2 linked regions of the Zymomonas mobilis subsp. mobilis ATCC 10988 genome follow. The main gene of each other region encodes a partner of the protein of the gene in region 2 in a complex. Links are inferred from orthologs where the notes say so. Each region holds a gene or a part of one and is shown on either strand. Other genes may lie near its edges.

Region 1 (6,322 bases), 990 kb from region 2 along the record:
AATGGCATCGCTGTGAACCACCGATAATCCAGCGCAACCCAAGAGGAGCGATAAAATGCCGGATATCCACGGCTTTCGTTTTTTAAGAGGCTTATATCCGGCTGACATATCTCATTCCCGAAATAGTTGAAATTCTGACAGGTATTATCATAAGTTTTATGTGTAACTTTGATATGTGACAGTATCGAACTATTTCGGGAACAAAAATAAAAATTTTACAATTTACTTGCGATAGCAGACCTTGCGGACGGCCTCGATAATGGCTTCAGGATTGACCAAGCCTTTTTTCTCGAGATTTTCGGCGTAAGGAGTCGGCGTATCGGCATTGGTTACCCGCAAAACAGGGGCATCCAAATTGTCGAAGCCTTCTTCCATGGCAATGGCCGCAATTTCAGAAGAAATCGAGCAAACCGGCCAGCCATCTTCTACCGTCACAATACGATTGGTTTTGGCCAGACTTTGAAGGATCGTTTCCTTATCCAATGGGCGAAGCGTCCTAAGGTCGATTACTTCCGCATCAATGCCTTCTTTGGCTAAAGCTTCGGCAGCGGTCAGTGCAAAAGAGACACCAATGGAATAGCTGACAATCGTGACGTCCTTGCCTTCACGGATGATGCGCGCCTTACCAATGGGTAAAACAAAATCATCCATTTTTGGCACGTCAAAAGTCTTGCCGTAAAGCAGTTCACATTCCAAAAAGACAACAGGGTCATCGGAACGGATAGCGGCTTTTAACAAGCCCTTGGCATCAATGGCATCATAAGGTGCAAGAACGACCAATCCGGGAACGGCGGCATACCAAGGCCCGAAATTCTGGGTATGCTGTGCGCCGACGCGCGGGGCTGCCCCATTGGGCCCACGGAAGACGATAGGACAACGGACTTGGCCGCCGGACATATAATGCGTTTTGGCCGCAGAATTGATAATATGGTCAATCGCCTGCATCGAGAAATTCATGGTCATGAATTCGATGACAGGGCGCAAACCTTCCATTGCGGCACCCACACCAATACCGGAAAAGCCATATTCGGAAATCGGCGTATCCACGACACGACGCGCGCCAAATTCCTGCAACAGCCCTTGCGTGACTTTATAGGCACCCTGATATTCAGCGACTTCTTCACCCATAACAAAAACACGGTCATCGCGCCGCATTTCTTCGGCCATGGCATCGCGTAAGGCTTCACGCAAAGTCTGCTGAAAGAATTCGGTGCCTTCCGGTATTTCGGGAGCGGAATTGATGACTTTACCCAATGAAGGCGTTGCCGCTTCTTCAACCGCTGCGGCCTCTGTTTTGGCAGGTGATGCAACAGGGGCGCTTTCTTCTGCTTTGGTTTCGGCAGAGGCGCCATCCAAGGTCACATCATTGGCATCCGTCCCAAGATAAGCGATAGCGGTGCCAACTTTGACATTTTCGCTACCCTCGGGAATGAGGATTTTCGTTATCACGCCTTCATCAACGGCTTCAAATTCCATGATGGCTTTATCGGTTTCGATTTCAGCCAAAATTTCACCAGCTTTGATGGAGTCGCCTTCTTTTACCAGCCAGCGGGTCAGCGTGCCTTCCTCCATCGTTGGAGACAGAGCGGGCATTTTAAGCTCTATGGCCATATCAATACTTTCCTACCAGAATATTGGTATATAATTCTTCATCAGCCGGTAAAGGCGCTTTTTCAGCGAAATCGGCGGCCTCTTTGACCTGCTGGCGGATGTCTTCATCCAGTTTAACCAGCTCGACCTCGGGAACGCCTGCGGCGAAAAGGTCTTTTTTCAGATTGTCTAAAGGATCGTGGTTTTCCTTCATGTCATTGACCTCTTCGCGGCTACGATAGCGCGCCGGATCAGACATAGAATGTCCCCGATAACGATAGGTCTTCATTTCAAGGATGATGGGCCCTTTTCCAGCCTGCACCCAGTCAACCGCGACTGTAGCAGCGCCTCTGACTTCAAGCACATCCATGCCGTCAACAACCAAAGCCGGAATACCAAAGCCTGCGCCTCTTTCAGACAAAGCTGTATGGGCATTAGCGCGTTGGATACTGGTTCCCATGGCATAACCGTTATTTTCGATGACGAAGATCACGGGTAATTTCCACAAAGCCGCCATGTTATAGGCTTCGTAAACCTGTCCCTGATTGGCTGACCCATCACCGAAATAAGCCGCAGAACAACCCCCATCATTCCGGTATTTATGCGCAAAGGCCAATCCAGCACCAAGCGGCACCTGAGCCCCAACGATACCATTTCCGCCGAAAAATTTATGTTCGGTCGAGAACATATGCATCGAGCCGCCTTTACCATGCGAAATACCGCTGGCACGACCCGTCAATTCAGCCATAACAATTTTGGGATCAATACCATAGGCCAGCATATGCCCATGTTCGCGATAGCCGGTAATAACGCTATCCCGTCCCGGTTGCAGGGCGGCTTGCAGACCAACCGCAACGGCTTCCTGACCGATATAGAGATGACAAAAACCAGCAATCAGCCCCAAACCGTAAAGCTGTCCGCACCGTTCTTCAAAACGGCGGATCATCAGCATCCGTCGATAAAATTCTAGCAGCTCTTCCCGGTCGGCGTGATAGCGACCGGGTATCGGTGGCAAATCGTGATTGGGAATGGCGGATCCGACATCAGCTTTATGAGGCCGATTGGAATCCTGAGTTGCTTTGGCCATGTAGAGGCCTCCTGTCAAAAAAGACTAAAAATTTTCTGACGGACAGGATAAATCGACATTATGGGTCTGACCCCTGCCCTGACAGCTCGGGTTTATTAAAAACGGATTTCGGGCTTAACCAATATCCGTCCTTCTGTCTTTAGTAATTTGTTTATATTGATTGATTTCGTCAAAGTCACTCTTGAAGGCTCTTCATCAAAAGAACAGAATTTTGACCTTGAATGATTTGAGATAATGACGCGTTTTTCAAAGAGAAACTGTCAATCGCGGCGATAACAGCCTAGGAAATAGAAAGCTTTTTTACCCATAATCAACAAGGCTGTTTAGTCCTCGTTAGATCATGGTGATCCATTCCAAAAGTTGAATTTATTTCTGGCTGTCGAGAATAATCACTTCATCCGGCCGGATCTGCCGCGTTTCTTTACGCACCAATTCTTCGGCATAATCAGGATCAGTAGCCTTGGGATTAAGAAGGGCGATGCTATTCGCCAATTGGTCTCGCTGGTGTTCTAAAGCCGCCAATTCCGCTTTTCTAACGGCCATTTTTTGGCGGTAACCATCGAGTGCCAGTAAACCATTTGCCCCCAAAAGGGCATTACCGACGAAGACCCCCAAGACGACAACCATCAAGGCGGGGCCTATTGCAGCACGGAAAAGACTGTTCTTTGAACGAATCAGGGACATGGAGCCTATAATTACCGCTTTAAGCGATAAATCAAGGCTCAATGTCCCCATTCAGTTAGAGCGGTTTAAAAACCGGTTCTAGCTGTGATTCTTATTTGGCTTTTCTAAGAACCGAACGGCCAGCATATTTAGCAACCGAACCCAGTTCTTCTTCGATGCGCATCAGCTGATTGTATTTAGCGATACGTTCGGAACGGCAAAGGCTACCGGTCTTGATCTGACCGCAGTTGGTGGCAACAGCGAGGTCAGCAATCGTGGTATCTTCGGTTTCACCGGAACGGTGAGACATAACAGCCGTGTAAGAAGCGTCGTTAGCCATGTTAACGGCTGCGAGCGTTTCAGACAAAGAACCGATCTGGTTGAACTTCACGAGCAGCGAGTTGGCGATACCGCGTTCGATACCATCAGAAAGACGCTTCACGTTGGTCACGAACAGATCGTCACCGACCAACTGAACTTTGTCACCGAGCTTTTCGGTAAGGATCTTCCAGCCTTCGAAGTCATCTTCGGCCAGACCATCTTCGATGGAATAGATCGGATATTTGCCGCAGAGTTCGACATAGTAATCAACGAGCTGAGCGGAGGTCAGTTTACGGCCTTCACCCTTAAGATCGTAGATGTTCTGATCTTTGTTGTAGAACTCGGAGGAAGCTGCATCGAGAGCGATGAACACATCTTCGCCCGGCTTATAACCGGCTTTGGAGATGGAATCGACGATGAAGTCCAGAGCAGAAGAAGCACTGTCAAGGCTAGGAGCGAAACCACCTTCGTCACCGACGTTGGTGTTCATGCCTTTAGCAGACAGTTCTTTTTTCAGGGTATGGAAAACTTCGGTACCGATGCGGACAGCTTCATTGATGGAGCTGGCACCAACCGGAGCAATCATGAATTCCTGGAAATCGATGGGGTTGTCAGCGTGCATACCACCGTTAACGATGTTCATCATCGGAACCGGAAGAACGTGAGCTGCCGTACCACCAACATAACGGTAAAGCGGGAGACCGCGAGCTTCAGCAGCAGCTTTAGCAACAGCCAAGCTGACACCGAGGATAGCGTTAGCACCGAATTTACCCTTGTTCGGGGTGCCATCGAGCTTGATCATCGTCTGGTCGATCAGTTCCTGATCTTCGGCTTCCAGACCAATAATTGCGTTAGCAATTTCGTTGTTTACAGCGTGAACAGCTTTGGTGACGCCTTTACCACCCCAACGGGTTTTGTCGCCATCACGAAGTTCAACAGCTTCATGAACGCCGGTAGAAGCACCTGACGGCACTGCAGCGCGGCCGAAGCTGCCATCTTCAAGCGTAACATCAACTTCAACGGTCGGGTTACCGCGGCTGTCGACAACCTGACGGCCATGGATACTGACAATAGCTGTCATATCGAAACCTTTCTTAAAATCTTTTAGACGAGTCTCTTTTTGAACTCAGTCCGTCAATGATCTATCCTTCCTTGACGCATAAGGCAATTCCACTGTTGCAATGAATATATTGCTTATGGTGAAACGTTATCGCTTCTCATGCGATTCTATAGTTAGGATAAACTGATTATTGTTACGTATTGAGTAACTGGAGTATAGACAATGGCCGAAAACAAAACTGTGGCGAATGTAGCATCAGCTGCCAATGATTTGCAGAAAAACGCCGAAAATCAGGCTGAAAAAGCCACTCATGAAGCAAAACATGAAGGCCATCATATAGGACAGCATATATCGGAAACGGCTTCTCACCTTGCTGAAAAAGCAAAATCGCATCTTTCCGAAGCCAAAGATTTTGCTGAAAAAGAAGAAAATAAACTGCATCATTTATTTCAGGATCACAGTCCCTTTCATGGAAAAATTCATGAAATTGGTGATGAAGGTCATCACAAAGCCATCGAAGCTGTTAATAATGTTGCCAAAATCGTCGACCAGACCGCAGAATTGGTTGCCGAAAATCTGGGAAGTTCCTATGGCGACTATATGCACAAGGCTTCCAAACATATCGGCAAATTGTCAAAATCTCTGAAAGATAAAAAATTGGCTGACATCACCAAAAGCGGTCATAGCATTATCCGCCGTAACCCAGTTGTGACGGTTGGTGTCGCAGCAGCCCTTGGCTATGCGCTTTATCGCTTTGCCAGCCACAAAAAGCATAAATGTGAAGCCAATCATGCCTGCAACCATCAGGAAGCAGATGCATCCTCTTCTGACAGCAGCCATCAGGATTCATAACATTGACGCTGGAAAATAAAGGCGAAAAAGAATCGAACATTACTTCTGAAGAAATCGCCGAGGCCTTGTCTGAAGCTGAAATCGACCCTGTAGCTGCCGAAAAGGTGGCTACAGGCGAAGAAAATGATGAAGCAGCTGTTGCCGAAGCCGAAGCGAGATTGGAAGAAGGTAGAATGGAAGCCGAAGCCGCCGGAGGAGAAGATTTCATTTATGAAGAGACCGGAATTTTCCAGTCTTTTCGGAATCTTATTCAGGCCGCCAAAAACTTCTTTCACCATGAAATCGCTTTTTGCCGCGAAATTGTCATGCTGCGCGTCAAAAGAATTGCGAAGGCGGCGATTGCGTTGGTTTTGGCCGCTGCCTTTGCGATTATTGGCCTGATCGGTTTGTTGGTAGGCGTTTTCATTGCCTTGATCCATGCTGTAGGGGCTTTGGGTGCAGGCCTGATTTTCGCAGCTGTGGGGTTACCCATTGCGATTATTCTGGTGCTGGTCGCTTATCATTGGTTGACCGAGGCACCGTAATATTCGCCAAAGCTATCATTCTGGAAGGAAACGGTCTGAAAAGGCCGCCATGCTATGCTTCATACGTCTAAAATTAATCAGAAAAAAGCTGAACTTGAACAGGCTCGCACCCATCTTATGGCTTCGTTAGATGATGTTACCAATCATCTGAAACCGGGGTCAATTGCCCGTAGTCTAGTGAAATCAGGTGTTCAGGCGGGTAAAAATGTCGTCGATCGCCTTAAT
Region 2 (8,456 bases):
CGCTCAAATCGGTTACCAGCTTAGCCCGAAATTCGAAATTTCGGTGACGGTCAACAATTTGAGCGATACCCGCTATTATTCCCGTTTGGGTAATGTGAATTATTATAACTATTATGGCACACCGAGAAGTTTCATGTTCTCGGTTCATAACTCTTTCTAACCTTTTCCAAAGGAGGAATAGCCCTTTAACAGAGGGCTAATCCTCCTTGTGAGGTTTCCTTGTAATTAGCATTCATATCAAGGCCAGTTCGGAGCATCGTCTCAATAACCTGATCGAGACTGACGCGATGATTACCGTCCCCAATCATCGCCAAGCGTGCTGCTTCGATTGCCTTGATTGAGCCAACCGCATTTCTTTCAATGCAAGGCACCTGCACTAATCCTCCAATAGGATCGCAGGTTAAGCCAAGATTATGTTCCATGCCGATTTCAGCGGCATTTTCTATCTGGCGAGGAGACGCATCCAAGGCCGCAGCAAAACCAGCGGCAGCCATTGAGCAAGCGACCCCGACTTCACCCTGACAGCCGACCTCTGCCCCCGAAATGGAAGCGTTTTCCTTGAATAGCGCGCCAATAGCGGTTGCGGTTAGCAGAAAATTTTCAATCCCTTTTGTGATGTCACCTTGGATGAAACGGCGATAATAACGCAAAACAGCAGGAATGATGCCAGCTGCTCCGTTGGTTGGCGCAGTAACAATTCGACCACCCGAAGCATTTTCTTCATTAACAGCCAAAGCCCAAAGATTGATCCAATCCAAAGCCGCTAGAGGGTCAATGGCGCGATCGCTATGGATCGCTTTTAATCGGGCATAAAGGGCAGGGGCGCGTCGTCTGACCCGCAAACCGCCCGGCAGAACGCCGGTTTCACTCATCCCGCGTTCGATGCATTCTTCCATAGTTTGGGCAATGCGTTCAATGCCTTGCGTTAATTCTTCTTCACTGAGGCTTGCCAATTCATTCTGGCGTTGGATGTCGGCAATGGAAAGCCCCGTTTCGATAGCGATTTCCAGTAAGTCCCGCGCGGAATGATACGGATAGGGGATATCTTCATCTTGTAGTTGTGGCGGCAATTTTGCGCCCTCTTCTGGGGCGCGTTCAACAATTGTCCCACCTCCGATAGAATAGGCTGTGTTCTCAAGGAGAATATGGTTTTTATGGTTGTAGGCGACAAAATGCATCGCATTGGAATGAAAGGATAACCGTTTTTTCTTTTCCCAAAGGATGTCTTTGTCAGGGTCAAAGGGAATGATGTCTCCATTTGCAAAATGGAGAGCTTTTTCCTGTTGAATACGGCTGATAATCGGTTCGATGTCGTCGACATTGACTTGATCCGGTCTTTCACCGGATAGACCTAATAAAATCGCACGATCGGTGGCATGGCCGCGTCCGGTCAGTGCCAAAGAGCCGAAAAGGGTAACCACAATCCGGCTTACCTGTTTTTTGTCCAGCGCTTGAATGAAATCGGCGGCGGCGATCATGGGCCCCATCGTGTGGGAGGACGAAGGCCCAATGCCTATTTTGAACAATTCGAAAACACTGCTAACCATATTATCTCCTATTAAGAATAGGTAATAGATAAATTAGGATGAAATAAAGCAGGTTTTTTAAAACTTTATCAAAAAAAAGAGCCTGTGAATCTAATTTTGTGGCGGGCGGGGAAAAAGATGTTTTTCTTTTAGATCCTGTTCCGCTTTTTCTATATTTTGCTGCCGGATAAGCGCATCCGCTCCAAGCTTTTTTTCAAGCGATGCCGCCAGCAATTCTACCATGACCAGACAAGGCACCAAAGATTCATGTGATGTGAAAAGCGTAAAATCGCAGGTCAATACATGATGTGCCAAACGGGAAACCGGTGATAATTTCGGATCCGTTATCAGAATAATGGTGGTGCGTCTTTGATGTGCCTGTTCCGCCAAGAGAGCAATGTCTTCTTGATAATGGCAGATATCAAAGAGCAACAAGATATCACGTCTTCCGCTATCTATGAGTTGTTCATAAGGCGTAAAAGCATTGTTCTGCACCAAATGCGTGCGAGGGCGTAATCGGTGTAACTGATACCAGAATAATTCGGCAATCGGATGTGTGAGATGGTTACCGACAATGTAAACATTGCGCGAGCAATCGGCCAGAAGTTCGGTCACATCCTCTAATTCACAAGCGTTGATCTGCTGTAACGTCCTGTGCATACAATTTTCAAAGAAGCTGTCAGCTTCTTGAAGCACAGACGCAACGGCTGGACGGTCGCTGACATGATTGGCGGTATCATCCTGATTTTGGGGCGTATTATAGATGAGTTTTTGATATAACTCGCCCCGTAAACTGGCTTGAAATTCAGGAAAACTGCTGAAACCCAATTTTGAAACGAAGCGCAGCACGGTGGGCCCGCTTACTTTGGCCTTCGCCCCCAGTTTTGCAACGGTTTCTAAACCGGCCATCATATCGCTGGCAAATAATATCTGAGCAATTCGCCTTTCAGCCTGCGTGAAATTTTCTGACGCCTGATGAATTAGAATAGCAAGATTTGATGTATCTTTTTTTACTTTATGCGCTTTCATGCGATGCTTGCAATATTTGTTAACATAGAATCTTTGCAAATATAAAAAAGGTTTTTCTTAAGAAATTCCCCCTATTTTGAAATATTGGTATCATTTTATTATTTAAATTGGAAGGCTTTAAAAAAGATATTTTGTCGGACTATTGTTCTTATTAATTTTTTTCTAAAAAAATAATTTTATTTTTTTAAAGAAATAAAAAAAGTATATATATGTTATATGTGGGATATTTTTGAAATATAGATATCACCTTTTTGGAGAAGGTGATATCTCCATGTCAGCTATCCAAAGCAAGAATAGAATAATAACAAAATATTTCTTTGGATCCGAAAATATTATTTTGACGATTTTTCTCGAATTTTGGCGACAGCTTCCTTTAAGGCGTCATATCCAGCAACACCGGAGAAGACTTTGTCTCCAATAATAAAGGCAGGCGTGCCGGTTAGACCCAATTCTCTCGCCAGTAGAATATTTTTAGTAATCTCTTGCGTGATGGCTGGATCGCTACCCTGTTTAGCGATGTCCTGAGGATTGAGTCCTAAGGATTTGACGATATCGACGATGACTTCGGGTGAAAGATGTTTGCTGTTATAAATCTGGTGATGAAATTCACTGAATTTAGAACTGTTTTTCGCAATAGCTAATGCTGTGCGAGCAGCAATCTCACTGTCGGGCCCCAAGATTGGCAATTGCCGTATCACCAGACGGATATCTTTATCTTCGGATAAAAGGCGGTTGAGATCGCCGTTGGCTTTACGACAAAAACCGCAAGCATAGTCCGAGAATTCGACAATCGTCACGCGGCCTTTTTCTGCCCCATCCCATGCACCCGCAAAAGGCATTTCCAAAGCCGTTCTGTTTTGTGAAACTAGCTTGTCGGTTTCCCGTTGCTGTAGCGCTTCCATGGCTTGGGGAATAACTTCGGGATGTTCCATAAGATAGTCCCGAACCGGTTCGCCCGATTTTCCTGATATCAAATGGCTTGATAACAGATAGCCTAGCACGACAACGCCACCACCGACGGCTCCAGCTAGAGCAGAACAAAGGCAACTTTTTTTATGACAGCTGTTATTTTCCACTCTTACTTCCTCGGTTGGCTGCGGCATATCGGGCATATTGGGCGGTTCCTTTCAGGGTTAAGTCGGTTATTTTTTCTTCTTGCTAGCCAGTGCCTGACGGGCCGTTGTCGCAATATCGTTAGCACGTCGCCATTCAGCGCTATTCGGATCAAGTCCTTTTAGCGCCATATCCGCCGCATCCATCGCTAGAGTGGTTTGACCACTAAGGCTGTAGCGTTCGGCAGTGGCCAAATTCATATGGGCAACATCGCCTTCGCGGTCATAGATGCTGCCAAGGACAAACCATGCAAGCGGATTATCCTCTTCCCGATCAACGGCAACTGTCAGCACTTTTTTAGCTTCAGCATAATGGGAAGAATCTTCTGTTGCCATCAAGGCGTGACCAAAGGAGGCCGCAATAAGCGGCGACTGTGATATTTCGGTTGCCTCTCTATAGGGTTCCAAAGCGTCATCCGGATGGCCGGATTCGAGTAGAATTTGACCCTTTAATTCCAGAAAATAGGGGTCTTTAGGAATGAGTTTGAGCAGCTTTTCAACTTCATCCATTGATTGCTTGAAATAGGACAGGCGATGAAAAGCATAAGCCCGAGCGTAAAGATCGGGAATATTATGGGCATCGTCCGGATATTCTTTCAGTACTTCGTTAGGGTCAGCAAGATAGCCGGTTAATTTGGCTCTGACCCGAAGGAAGCTCTGCTGTAACTGGGGATCTATGGGACGGTTCCAAGAAGGGAGATTCTCAAGATCACCCCGAAGCATCATTTCACGATCAGCCGTCATAGGATGGTCGCTGGCAAAGCTTCCATCGGAATCGGCGGGCATCGAGCGATATTCCATTTTGCGGATTTTTCCGAAAAATTCCAACAAACCTCGTCCAGAGATATCCGCTCTTTTTAAAAATTTGACGGCAGCGGCATCGGCACTGGCTTCTTGTGTACGGGTGAAGGCAAGGTAATGCTGCACCGCGACCTGACTGCCGATCCCGCCTAGCATGGTTCCGATGGCACCCGCTGCTGGAACGATGGCAGAAAGCGGTACCAAAACCGCTTGTAAAATCATTGCCGCGACACTGATGCGTCCTGCTTCTTTAATACCGCTTGAGTTGATAACATGCCCTGCGGTTACATGCCCTAATTCATGGGCGACAACGCCTTGAATCTGGTTGATGTTATCGGCTGCCATGATCGTGCCAGAATTGATAAAGACCATCTGTCCACCGGCAACAAAGGCATTGATTTCAGAATCATTGACGATCAGGATTTTGACATCCCGTAATCCAGTAGCCGCGACCAAAGGTGCCAATGCCTTCTTTAAAAGAGCATCGCTCTCGGCATCCTGAAGAATTTCCTGTGCAAAGGCGGCTGACTGAATCAACGTAAAGCTGATCATCAAACAAGAGATGAAGAGCCAAAAACGGCGTATCATGAAAAAATGAAAACCCTGATAGCTAAAGAACGGACTCTACACCCAGATATAAGCGCTTATTTATAAGATAACGACCGGAATGGATAAAAGTTTGATAAATATTTTTTATAAATTGTGAAGCACTCTTTTTAATTTTTAAAATTAAATATTGAATATCCATATTTTCGATTTTTTATCATATTTTAAAGTATTTAAATCGAAATGTTCTTTATATTTCGGTTTAGTGTGAATTATCTTGTTGGTGTTTTTCTATATTTATTATTTTTTCTTTTTCTAAAAAACAAAAAGAGCAGGGTTTTTATACCCTGCTCTTTTTTTAGACTGTGTGAATATTTTTATTCACCAAATGTCCGCTGCCACCAACCACGACGGGGAGCTGGCTTTTCAGCTTCTTCCTTGCTGTCGGATACAGGGGCAGCATCAGAATCCTTGGGGGTTTCTGATTTGATGGCCGTGTCATCCGCCTTTTCAACCGTCTTGGCTTCAGCCTTGACGACGACTGGCGTTTCGCTTTCGGTTTCAGCCTTTTTAGCGGCTACTTTTGCTGTAGCGGCCTTGGTCGTTCTCGTCCGTCTTGTCGCCGGACGTTTTGGCTTGGCTTCGGCTTCGCTGTCTTCTGACTCCTCGGCTTTGTCCGCGGTTTTCGGTTCCGCTTTTTTACGACGGGTAGTCGTTGTCCGTTTTCTGACCCGCTTTGGTTTTGTTTCTTCTACCGTTTCGGGTTCACTGGAAGCGACGACCGCTGTTTCTGCCTCGGTGGCCGGTTTTTCTGCAATCGGTTCTTCGTTCTTCACTTCTACGACGGCTGTTTCCGTCGGAGGCGTTTCTTCGTGAAGAACATTTGCCGGTGCCTGATAGCTTTCGCTTTCTACTTTAGGTGAGCGAGCGCGAGGGCGGCGTCTTGTCCGACTGCTGCGAGCTGTTTTGTTTTCAGCTTCGCTGGTTTCTTCTGTCGGCGTGCTTTTTTCTGCAACGTCTTTTTCTACCGGCAGAGCTTCGCTTTCATAGCTTTCCTTGATGGGGGTATCCTCATCAGGCGATGTGGCTTCTGAGGCCTCCGAAGAAAGCATCAAAGGTTTTTCGGCAAAATTTTCACCATTGCGACGACGACCGCCTCGTCTGCCCCGCCGACTGCGACGATTACGACGGCTATGTTCGCTGTCTTCTTCGTGGCTGGCATCTTCTTCTGTATTCAGGAACGCCTGTGTAGCCTCTTTGGGCTCCATACGTTGGTTATCCTGAATCGCTACTTCGGCATTATAGGACGAATTGCGACGAGCCATATTTTGGCGATGATTCCGACGGAAGGGGGCTTCGATAACCTCTTCAGCTTCGATTTCTTCGATCTCTGGCTCTTCCTCATAATCGTCGATTTCGTCTGGTGAGGAAGTCGGCAAAGGCGGTGGTAACATCAGGCCATGGCTGGGGGGAGGCCCTGCCGATTCTACGGATATCTGATTATTGCCACGCAGAGGATCGCCATCGATCAGGATCGTCACCCCATAAAGGGTTTCGATGCTGCCCAGTTCTTTCCGCTTTTTGTTGAGGACATAAATAGCGGAATCAAGTGAAGTCAAAACGTGAATCTGACTGCCATTGCCGCGTGAGGCTTCATCTTCGATCATCCGCAAGGCCATCAAACCTGCAGAAGGCGTGGTCAGCATCAATCCCGATCCCTGACAATGCGGGCAGGGGACAGTCGAGGCTTCGAGCATACCGGTTCTTAAACGTTGGCGGCTCATTTCCATTAGGCCGAAGCTGGAAATATGGCCGACCTGAATACGGGCGCGGTCATGTTTCAAGGCATCTTTCATGGCCTTTTCAACCCGACGGATATTGGCGCTTGATTCCATGTCAATGAAGTCAATGACAATCAATCCGGCCATATCGCGCAGGCGAAGCTGTCTTGCGATTTCGGCTGCCGCTTCGAGATTGGTTGCGGTGGCCGTCTGCTCAATATTATGTTCGCGCGTCGAACGGCCAGAGTTGATATCAATCGAGACCAAGGCTTCGGTTGGATTGATAACCAGATAACCGCCCGATTTAAGCTGAACAATCGGCTGATACATGGCGTTAAGCTGCGCTTCTACTCCGAAACGCTGAAACAGAGGTGCCGGATCAGCATAAGGCCGCACTTTGCGGACGTGGCTAGGCATCAACAGCTTCATGAAATTCCGTGCCGCCCGATAACCGTCATCGCCTTCGACCAGAATTTCATCAATTTCGCGGCTATAGATGTCACGGATAGCCCGTTTCACAAGATCGCTATCGCCATAGATAAGCGCCGGAGCCTGTGACAAAAGCGTTTTTTCGCGAATTTCATCCCATAAGCGGGCAAGATAATCGAAATCGCGTTTGATTTCGGTTTTTGTTCGTTGCAGGCCAGCCGTTCTGACAATGCAGCCCATTGAGCTAGGCAGATTTAATTCTGCCATGATGGACTTTAATCTTTTCCGATCGGCTAGATTGGAAATTTTGCGGGAAATACCGCCACCATTGCTGGTATTCGGCATCAAGACGCAATAGCGACCAGCCAAAGAAAGATAGGTCGTGAGAGCGGCGCCTTTGTTACCGCGTTCTTCTTTGACAACCTGAACCAGCAAAACCTGCCGCCGCCGGATAACATCCTGTATCCGGTAATGATGCCGCCCAAAATGTCGCCGCCGATTTCTTAAATTTTCGAGGCTGTCATCATTGGCATCGTTGCGGATGGCTTCGGAATCAGAGAGATCTTCGCCCTCTTCATCATCTTCACTTTCCTGCTGCTTGTTATGGCGTGCAGAATATTCTTCTTCCTCACGAAGAAGCGCTTCGCGGTCTTCGCGGGGAATTTGATAATAATCGGGGTGAATTTCTGAAAAAGCTAAAAATCCCTGACGATTGCCGCCATAATCGACAAAAGCCGCCTGTAAGGAAGGTTCGACACGGGTAACCTTGGCCAGATAAATATTGCCTTTTAATTGGCGACGGTCAGCCGATTCAAAATCAAATTCTTCGATACGGTTACCTTTGATGACGGCAACCCGGGTTTCTTCCCTGTGGCGGGCGTCAATCAACATTTTAGTAAGAGTCATTCAAAAATCTCCGTCGCGCTGCACAATTCTTTTAGGACAAAGGGCGCGCGAGTAATAATAATATTATCTAAAATAGAGTCGTCATCTGAGAAACAGGATCCAGCGCCGACCTGAGAGGTCAGCCATGAACAACAGCACTGAAAGGCCGCGCGGCTAGTATCGGCGCTGTTACAAGCGCGGAAGGTCTTAGCTGCAGCGGGCCCTGCCTTATCGGAATGGGGCAGGCTTAAAACAGCGGCGTGCATCGATGCTTTCGATCCGGAAACACAAATAGATATCATTCAATAAAGTAGTAATAGCGAGAGGCAGAAGCGATTCCGTTTTTT

Evidence for each region.
Region 1: the proteins of ZMOB_RS03350 (region 2) and eno are in contact, whole or in part, in a solved structure (PDB 2FYM), measured with the Escherichia coli proteins. The link is inferred for Zymomonas mobilis subsp. mobilis ATCC 10988 from one-to-one orthologs.

The regions. Positions count from the first base shown.
Region 1 is NC_017262.1:1,750,279-1,756,600, reverse strand. What follows is about bases 2,598-5,420. They hold eno (phosphopyruvate hydratase), read right to left. Parts: upstream 4,743-5,420; coding sequence 3,453-4,742; downstream 2,598-3,452. Other genes in these bases: ZMOB_RS07935 (hypothetical protein), read left to right, coding at 4,944-5,420; ZMOB_RS07945 (FtsB family cell division protein), read right to left, coding at 3,044-3,361; pdhA (pyruvate dehydrogenase (acetyl-transferring) E1 component subunit alpha), read right to left, coding at 2,598-2,677. Outside these bases: ZMOB_RS07960 (alkaline phosphatase family protein), read right to left, coding at 1-108; ZMOB_RS07955 (pyruvate dehydrogenase complex E1 component subunit beta), read right to left, coding at 223-1,611; more of pdhA, read right to left, coding at 1,613-2,597; more of ZMOB_RS07935, read left to right, coding at 5,421-5,573; ZMOB_RS07930 (hypothetical protein), read left to right, coding at 5,576-6,097; ZMOB_RS07925 (hypothetical protein), read left to right, coding at 6,152-6,322. UniProt on the Escherichia coli protein: Catalyzes the reversible conversion of 2-phosphoglycerate (2-PG) into phosphoenolpyruvate (PEP). It is essential for the degradation of carbohydrates via glycolysis.
Region 2 is NC_017262.1:757,480-765,935, reverse strand. What follows is about bases 5,192-8,456. They hold ZMOB_RS03350 (Rne/Rng family ribonuclease), read right to left. Parts: upstream 8,131-8,456; coding sequence 5,392-8,130; downstream 5,192-5,391. Also shown: ZMOB_RS03375 (TonB-dependent siderophore receptor), read left to right, coding at 1-160; ZMOB_RS03370 (L-serine ammonia-lyase), read right to left, coding at 186-1,547; ZMOB_RS03365 (MurR/RpiR family transcriptional regulator), read right to left, coding at 1,638-2,555; ZMOB_RS03360 (DsbA family protein), read right to left, coding at 2,888-3,667; ZMOB_RS03355 (M48 family metalloprotease), read right to left, coding at 3,698-5,056. UniProt on the Escherichia coli protein: Endoribonuclease that plays a central role in RNA processing and decay. Required for the maturation of 5S and 16S rRNAs and the majority of tRNAs. Also involved in the degradation of most mRNAs.